Pyrodictium delaneyi: one gene and its partners. The protein of the gene in region 1 binds, or shares a complex with, the protein of each later gene. Links are inferred from orthologs where the notes say so. Each region holds a gene or a part of one and is shown in the gene's direction. Other genes may lie near its edges.

Evidence for each region. The genes of interacting proteins can lie anywhere in the genome.
Region 2: Pyrde_RS10170 (region 1) and Pyrde_RS05200 share a complex: the UniProt entries of both Methanocaldococcus jannaschii proteins name them as parts of the 50S ribosomal subunit. The link is inferred for Pyrodictium delaneyi from one-to-one orthologs.
Region 3: Pyrde_RS10170 (region 1) and Pyrde_RS05100 share a complex: the UniProt entries of both Methanocaldococcus jannaschii proteins name them as parts of the 50S ribosomal subunit. The link is inferred for Pyrodictium delaneyi from one-to-one orthologs.

The regions. Positions count from the first base shown.
Region 1 is NZ_CP013011.1:1,999,998-2,002,768, reverse strand. The notes cover bases 2-2,768. They hold Pyrde_RS10170 (50S ribosomal protein L24e), read left to right. Parts: upstream 2-1,175; coding sequence 1,176-1,361; downstream 1,362-2,768. Other genes in these bases: Pyrde_RS10160 (NAD(P)-dependent oxidoreductase), read right to left, coding at 2,383-2,768; Pyrde_RS10165 (DMT family transporter), read right to left, coding at 1,496-2,377; Pyrde_RS10175 (30S ribosomal protein S28e), read left to right, coding at 924-1,169; Pyrde_RS10180 (hypothetical protein), read right to left, coding at 93-836. Also shown: more of Pyrde_RS10160, read right to left, coding at 2,769-2,771. UniProt on the Methanocaldococcus jannaschii protein: Binds to the 23S rRNA.
Region 2 is NZ_CP013011.1:1,009,843-1,012,819, reverse strand. Bases 5-2,977 are described here. They hold Pyrde_RS05200 (50S ribosomal protein L3), read left to right. Parts: upstream 5-955; coding sequence 956-1,999; downstream 2,000-2,977. Other genes in these bases: Pyrde_RS05190 (50S ribosomal protein L23), read left to right, coding at 2,882-2,977; rpl4p (50S ribosomal protein L4), read left to right, coding at 2,037-2,867; Pyrde_RS05205 (putative RNA uridine N3 methyltransferase), read left to right, coding at 5-862. Also shown: more of Pyrde_RS05205, read left to right, coding at 2-4. UniProt on the Methanocaldococcus jannaschii protein: One of the primary rRNA binding proteins, it binds directly near the 3'-end of the 23S rRNA, where it nucleates assembly of the 50S subunit.
Region 3 is NZ_CP013011.1:998,403-1,001,246, reverse strand. The notes cover bases 5-2,844. They hold Pyrde_RS05100 (uL15m family ribosomal protein), read left to right. Parts: upstream 5-1,115; coding sequence 1,116-1,574; downstream 1,575-2,844. Other genes in these bases: secY (preprotein translocase subunit SecY), read left to right, coding at 1,874-2,844; Pyrde_RS05105 (50S ribosomal protein L30), read left to right, coding at 527-1,069; Pyrde_RS05110 (30S ribosomal protein S5), read left to right, coding at 5-409. In the rest of the region: more of Pyrde_RS05110, read left to right, coding at 1-4. UniProt on the Methanocaldococcus jannaschii protein: Binds to the 23S rRNA.

The DNA.
Region 1 (2,771 bases):
TTAGATACATCTGCCTATAGAGAACACATCTATGAAATAATTTTTGCTGTCAGAAACACTAGTTCCGTTTTATAGAGACTTGATAGAGAGTTCTACCTTGTCCTAGTGGATTCGGGGATGCATGTAGACACTTCTGCATTGAAATCGCAGCTCCTGCACGTGTAGCGTAAGGTATAGCGCATACACTTCTCCGTAGGCTTCACAGCTATATCCTTGACTACAGTTTCACCGCATGGGCATGAGAGTAGGTCTATATAGGAGACGACGCCACCTACGGTGCTCTCAGTACGCAGCCTAGCCTTTATGCCTAAGTTAGCTAGCTCCTCCACGAGCCAGTTGAAGTAGGCTATAGTATGTGGTTTCATGCGGCTAGCTAGCTTCTTGGCTGATTGAGTGTATATTATGTAATCGGACGCGGCGGCATAGCTTAGTGAGTCGAGTGCAGCCTGAAGCATATCTGTTATGGTTGCATGGTATGCTGTAAACTGGTTAAACAGTGATAGTGCGCCTATACGTGCCAGTACATCGGCGTCAAGTACTATCATCGTGTACTGGGATGAGGGCGAGCGTAGGTGTACATCCTCTGCTTCTTCTAGCACCTTGCGTACATGGTGGGCTATGTGGTGTGGGAGTTTATCAATCATAGTGGTAACGCGAGGATAGCTGTAGGCTAGAGCGGCTACGGCGGCTGTCTCCTCGCTGCAGTTTTCAAGCCCGCATAGCTTTGCTGCATAGAACGCCGTGAGAACAGCATGGTGTGGAACTCCAGAGAGTAGCTCCTCGGGGTTTATGCCGCGTATCCTAGAGAGGGCGTGGACAACAGCTTCGCGTACCATGTAGAACGCCCCCAGAGGCGAGGGTTGTTGGGGGCATTGTGTTTTATAGCCCGCTTTCGCTAGGGGCTCTGCGGGGGCTAGAGAGGCTTGAGCCAGCGCAGGGACAAGGACTTCAACATTATCGAGGAGATAGGCTTCCCCGCCGAGGTCATACAAATAATAGGCCGTACCGGAGTACACGGTGAGGTCATACAAGTGCGCGTGCGTGTGCTTGAGGGCCGTGACAAGGGTCGCGTGCTGACGCGTAACGTCCTCGGCCCTGTAAGGCTAGGCGACATAGTTATACTAAGAGAGACTGAGCGTGAAGCCAGGAGGCTAGGTAGGAGGAGGTAATAGGCCATGCCGGTAGTACACAGTTGTACTTACTGTGGTCGCGAGATAGAGCCTGGTACTGGCCTAATGTACGTGAAAAACGACGGCTCGATACTATGGTTCTGCAGCAGCAAGTGCCTCAAGCTATGGAAGATGGGCCGTGATCCCCGTAAACTAAAGTGGACAAAGCACTACACAAGACTGCGCCACTAACTATTACATTGCCGGCCCTGGCCAGCGACACTGTGTTATAGGCATGTTTTTGTCCTCCCTGGTAGTCGTACGGTCAGTCGGCCTTGCATCTTCCCTAATACGCTATTACACAGAGTTATGATTGTGGTTTCATGCTAAATGCTTGCAAGTATAAGTGCTATTGTTATCAATGCGCCGCCTAGTAGTAGCCGTGGCTCAATATGCTCCTTTGCCACTGGGGCGACGACGAGCTGCGTCGTTATAGGCGAGAGTGCTAATCCTATGGCTACAATGCTCGCAGGCATGAGTGAAAGAGCCACGAGGAATGCTAGTGCACCTACAACATAACCTAGTAGCGAGCTCGCCACAATCTCTACTGCTATATAGCGAGCGTCTTTCCATAGAAGTATCGGGCGGAGGAGTACGAGGACTGTGAATACTGCTCTAGCACTTGCTACGCTTAGATAACCGGCCCGGTCCAATGCGGCCTGGTACGCATACATGCTAGCCCCCCATATAAGGGAAGTTGCTATGGCAGCAGCTATGGCGGATAATCTATCCCGGTGGGGTAGTGCTAGCCTTCCTCCTCTGCTGGTGGACACAGTCCATATTCCTACTAGTGCAAGTGCTGCGGCGAAGAGGACGCTTACGCCAGCCTCGCCCCGGATATAGTCGTATAGGCTAGTCCATATCACGAATAGATATGAAATAGGCATGGCTATACTTGCACCAATACGGCTAACACTATAGACGAAGAGGCCATCGCCTAGAATGGTGCCAAGAACCCCGCCTAGCCATACACCGAGTTCGAACACAGGGTCGAGCCAGGGTGTAGTTAGCGGAAAGCCCTCGTAGGTGTAGGCAAGCGGTATTGTTGCAAGGGCGGCGACGAGCATCCGCCATCCATTAAAAGCCCAGGGGTCTACGCGCCTCACTTTCAGCGATGCCCTACTAACTATGGCGGGAGCTAAGCTCCATGCTATAACCGCCACTAGTATAGCGACGAGCCCCTTGAATTCCATAAAAGCAGGCACCATGTAGGCTAGTCCCTGCCTTTCCTATTCCTACTCCTAGCAAGCTCTGCGAGGAAACCTGCAAGTGATGGGTAATCTTCCTCGCCTTGCCCCATGAGTGTCATCAAGGCGTAGTGGTTAGCCACAGCGGCAGCTACACCGCCTGGCAGCCCCGCGTCGGTTAGAGCCTCGAACGCGTACCTTGCGTCCTTCCCGGCTAGTCTGGCGACAAAGCTCGCCTTTCCACGAGGCCATAGTCTCTCGCCATACCGCTCTACTATTGTCTTAATCCATGTCCTACCCAGAACCTCTCTTGCAAATAGATCAGCACTAAGTCCGTAGGACTCAACTAGCGCGAATGCTTCTCCGAGCCCAGCTATTATGGAGAGGAATGACAAGTTGAAGGCCAGCTTAGCAG
Region 2 (2,977 bases), 990 kb from region 1 along the record:
GATGAAGAGCCGTAGTGTACCCTCAGCTAGGAGGCTTGAGCTAGCTGTAGCAGTGCCAGCCTCCTATCTTTCGACAGAACATGGTTTGATGTTAAAGACTATTAAGACTGGTATCCTTGCAAGAATACTAGCTGTATTCCGTGCTACACGGCTTATAGTATATGTTGACAGAAATGATGCTGAGAAACATGCTAAGTTGATGGAGGAAATAATAGGCTATATGCTTACGGCTCCCTACTTGAAGAAAAAGCTTTACCCATACAAGCCGGAGCTAAGGTATGTTGGTATCCTCCCGCCGCTACAGCTGCCTACGCACGGTGTAGGCGGGCCTCACGTGGGCGAGATTCGCGAAGCGCTGGTTGTACGCGACCTTGGTGGCCTAGTGGTGCTCGATGCTGGGTTGGGCAAGTATGTTAAGTGTGCGAAACCCCACTGGTTAAAGCGTAGTAAACGTGTACTCGTTAGAATCGAGTCGCTAAATCCTCCCAAGCTACACATACTAAGGGAGGACGAGGCAGGAATCTATACAGGGTTCAGTATAACCGTAGTACGAGGTCTCCGGGAAGCACTAGAGACTGCTAGCGGGTTGCTCCGAGTAGCCACTAGCCGTTTCGGCGAGGTTCTAACAGCGGACAAGGCAGTGAGAGATGCTAGGGAAGCCGCTAGCCGAGGCGGGATAGCGTTATTCTTTGGAGCCCCCGACAAAGGGCTTTTTGAGATAGCTAATAGTGAGGGCTTAGAGCCCGAAGCGGTCTTTGATAGGATATACAATACTATACCGAATCAGGGTACACGTACTGTCCGTGTTGAAGAAGCTCTAGCAGCGACACTAGCAATCTACAACATGTTCCTGGAGCAGTAGGTCATTGAAGGCTTAGGGTTAAAAGCTAGTAACCGGGGAGCCCACGTGAGACGGGGGTAGACTCTAGTACCGGCATGACGGCGGTGGTGTCTAGTGGGCGCAAGAAAGAAGCACGCGCCTCGTAGAGGCAGCCTGGCTGTAAGACCTAGGAAGAGAGCTTCCAGCATAGTCCCCAGGATCAAAACGTGGCCAGAGGTTCAGAGTGAGACGCCTCTACCGCTTGCATTCCTAGCCTACAAGGCCGGAATGACTCACGTATTCGTGATAGACGATGAGCCTGGCTCGCTTACGCAGGGTAGAGAGATATTCATGCCAGTAACGGTTGTTGAAGCACCACCGATGATAGTCACAGCCGTCCGTGTATACGGCTACGATCCAAACATAGGCCTCTACACTCTAGGTGAGGCATGGGCTCAGCCTGAAACCCTCATAGAGAAGTATAAGCTCGACATATACCGTGCGATACCCCGGCTACGCTTCCCTGATACCGAGAAGGCGATCAAAAAGCTTGAAGAGAGACTCGAAAAGGTATACGATGTAAGAATAATAGCTGCTACACAACCGAGGCTCGTAGGCGGTCTAAGCAAGAAGAAGCCAGACCTCATAGAGATAAAGATAGGTGGCGGGAACAGCATAGACGAGAGGTTTAACTATGCCGTTAAACTCCTCGGCAACCCACTCAAGATAACAGACGTCTTCAAGGAGGGTCAATTCGTAGACGTAATAGCGGTAACCAGGGGTAAGGGCTTCCAGGGCGTGATAAAGAGGTTTGGTGTAAAGGAGCTGCCCAAGTGGCACAAGCACAGGAAGGGTAGCCGCAGCGGTCCCGGTAGCAGAGGCCCCGCGACGACGTTCTCGTGGAGCGAGGTACCCCAGCCGGGCCAGATGGGCTTCCACAGGAGAACAGAGTACAACAAGCGCATCATAAAGATAGGCGAGAATGGTCTAGAGGTAACACCTGCTGGAGGCTTCCTCCACTACGGTATAGTGAGGAGCACTTACGTGATGCTGGCTGGAAGCATACCAGGCACACCCAAGAGACCGATAGTACTCCGCCACCCAGTGAGGCCACGCTGGATCCCAGAGGCAGCACCTAAGATAACATACATCAGCTTACAGAGCAAGCAAGGCAATTAACCCTTTAGCATGGCAGCAGCCCCTGGGGTGCGATACTATGGCAGGTAAAGTGGGCTCTATGGTATTCCTACTAGCGGCGGAGCCGCCAGTCGTCCCGGTATTCAACGTTGCAGGCGAAAAGAGCGGCGAGGTAGCGCTACCCAAGGTCTATGGGCTGCCGGTACGCGTCGACCTGATAAGACGCGCATTCCTATCAGAGTTCACAGCGAGACTCCAGCCTAAGGGCCGCGACCCCATGGCTGGCAAGAGGACGACTGCTAGGAGCTTTGGAGTAGGCTTAGGTATTGCCAGAGTGCCTCGCATCCCCGGCCTAGGTCGTGCAGCCTTCATAAACTCTGCTGTAGGCGGTCACCTGGCGCACCCACCTCGCGTAGAGAAGAGGATACACGAGGAGATCAACAAGAAGGAGAAGAAGCTTGCTACAGCTTCGGCGCTGGCTGCTACTGCTAGGAAGGAATTCGTCGAAAAGCGTGGCCACAAGTTCACGGCAGAGGTCCTCCCAATAGTCATAGATGATGAGGTTGAGACAGCTATAACCAGGGTTCGCGAGGCACGTGCACTCCTAGAGAAGCTAGGCGTCTGGGTCGACATAGAGCGCGCAAAGGAGAGGACAAGGATACGCGCTGGTAAGGGTAAGCGTCGCGGGAGGCGGTACATAACACCGCGGAGTATACTCTTCATACTAAGCAACCACAAGTCTCCACTTGCAAGGGCTGTCTCAAGCCTACCTGGTGTAGATGTAGCAGACCCTTGGCATGTCAACGTGCTACAGCTTGCTCCTGGCGGTGTACCTGGGAGACTAACAGTAGTTAGCAAGTCCGCACTGAGTGAACTATCTAAGAGGTTTGATGGAATACTACTAGCCTAAGGGGGTGTCGTACAATGAGCGCCTGGAGTATCATAATACGTCCGGTACAGAGCGAGAAAGCGTTGAGACTAATCGAGGAGCAGAACACGCTGACATTCATAGTAGATAGG
Region 3 (2,844 bases), 1.0 Mb from region 1 along the record:
CATAGGTAATGAGAACGGCTTTGTAGGCGTAGGCCAGGGCAAGGCTCGGCAGCTAAGGCCAGCAATAGAGAAGGCTATACGCAACGCCAAGCTCAACATAATACCCGTGCGGCGTGGGTGCGGTAGCTGGGAGTGTCTCTGTGACCAGCCACACAGCGTACCCTTCACAGTACGCGGTAAGAGTGGTAGCGTAGAGGTGGTCCTCAAGCCAGCGCCCCGTGGTACAGGGCTAGTAGCAGGCGACGCAGCCAAGGTAGTCCTAAGGATGGCTGGTATACAAGATGTGTGGAGCTTCACTCGCGGCGACACAAGGACTACGCTGAACTTCGTAAAGGCTACCTATAACGCGCTAAAGCAGACCTACAAGTTCGTAACTCCGCTCGACTGGATACAGGCTTCGCAGAGCTAAACCAGGCTCTAACGCTCTAGCCTCTATAAGCCCTTATTTCCAATACCCATGAATTAACCGGTGCTTGTCCAACCCCTGGCTATACGCTTGTCCGTATACGGAGAGGTGGATGAAGAAATGGCAGTCGCGTCTGCGGAGCAGAAGGCAGCCCCAACGGGCCAGGTAAAGCTCTATGCTATAATCCGGCTCCGCGGTAGGGTAGATGTACATCCCGACGTAGAATACACACTATCACTGCTAAGGCTCCACCGTAAATTCCACCTAGTACTGTACCCGTCAACTCTACCTGGCATAGAGAGGATGATACACAAGGTTAAGGACTGGGTAACCTGGGGCGAGATCGACCGCGAGACACTCATAGAACTGCTGCGTCGCCGCGGCCGCGTATCTGGCAACAAGCCTCTAACCGACGAGTATGTGCGCGAGAAGCTTGGTCTACAGGGTGGTATCGAGGAACTCGCGGACAAGCTGCTAAAAGGCGAGATAATGCTACACAAGCTCTACGACAAGAAGAACAAGATATGGATAATAAAGCCTGTGTTCAGACTACACCCGCCACGTGGAGGCTTCAAGGGCAGCATAAAGAAGCCATACGGTGCTGGCGGCGAGCTGGGCTACAGAGGTGCTGGCATAAACGAGCTTATAAAGAGAATGCTCTAACCACTCCCGGCCCGGGAGCCAGCGGAGAACGCTCTGGGTGTGGGCAATGGTTGTCCGCCGCAGGAAGAAGAGTAGACGTCTACGTGGCCGCACTAGGACAATGGGCTGGGGCCGCATAGGCCAGCACCGCGGCAGTGGTAGCCGCGGCGGTTTTGGAGCTGCCGGTATGCACAAGCACATGTGGACATGGGTAGTGAAGTATGCTCCTACATGGTTCGGCAAACACGGCTTCAATAGGCCACTAACCTATGAGGTCAAAGTGAACGAGATAAACGTGGGTGAGCTAGCAGAGAAACTTGACGTATGGCTCCGTGAGGGCAAGGCTAGCGAGGAGGGCGGAAAGATAGTAGTAAACCTTGCTAGTCTAGGCTACAACAAATTGCTAGGCCGCGGAAGCATAACAAAGCCTGTGAAGGTAATAGTACCAGCGGCCAGTGAATCAGCTATACGCAAGATTGAAGCAGCTGGCGGCGAAGTAGTAGTCTTAAATAACGAGGAGAACTAACCCTAACTAAGAATCCTTTCCCCGGCTTTTAGTTCCATCATCCAGCTCTGCCTCTGCTAGGTCTCTTTCTGCCCTAACTTGGGCCTGGTGGTGTACTATTTCTTGGACCCGTTTTACCCTGCAAGGTCTTCTATGAATATTACTATACCTTAGTACTTGGTATGAGCCGCTTCAGCTTGATTAGCTCCATTGGTTGTTTTTAGTATGACAGTATTGAGTAATCGGAAACGCTGGAAGCCTAGTCGGTGGCTCTTTTAAGCTGGACGGGAGCTTCGCCTGGCCTGGGGGCGACGCTCGCAATGGGTGTACTGGAGGCGCTCGCTGCAGTCTCACGGTATATCCCGGCAGTGGAAAAGCCTGCTCGCCGCCCGCCTCTTCCTACTAGACTGGCATGGACCGGCATAGTCGTCTTACTATACCTCATAATGAGCGAGATACCTCTGCTTGGTGTGCTGGGATATCAGCAGCAGCAGGCTAGCCAAGCTCTCGCATCATTAATCCTGGGTATGAACATTGGATCGTTGATGACGCTTGGTATAGGCCCCATAGTGACAGCTGGTATAGTCCTTGAGGTGCTAGTTGGTGGCGGTTTAATCCAGATGGATCTCACTAAGCCCCGTGATAGAAAGATATTCATGGGTGCGCAGCGTACTCTTGCCCTCCTATTCGCTGTGCTCGAGGCAGCAGCTTATGCTGTAGGCTGTCAGTTCTGGGTGACAACACTAGGTGGCGGCGGCTGTCCTGTAGGTACCGGAATAAAGCTACTAGTGGTTGCGCAACTAGCGTTCGCGACGCTCATATTGATGTGGTTCGATGAGCTAGTACGCAATGGATGGGGTATAGGCTCGGCGCTAAGCCTCTTCATTGTAGCTAACGTCGTAAAGGGCCTTGCCTGGCAGTTTGCAGGCCCCGTCCCTGTACCGGTTGGTGAGAACCAGGTAGACTACTATGGCTGGCTAGCACACGTGATAAAGACAGGCGACTTTGCAATACTTCGCCATGGTCTCCCGGACTTCGTGGGCTTCCTAGCCACAATAGCAATCATAATGATATTGGCTTACTTCCAGCTAATGAGGGTCTACATACCGGTGACAAGCCCACGCTACGGCAGCATAAAGACTAGGATCCCACTAAACTTCATCTACGTGACAAACATACCTATACTCTTCGTCGGTATAGTAGTATCTGACATAGCAGTATTCTACCAGATGATAGCAGGCATCACGGGCCCCGACAGTGCAATAGCCAAGGGCCTAGCAGTACTTTACCA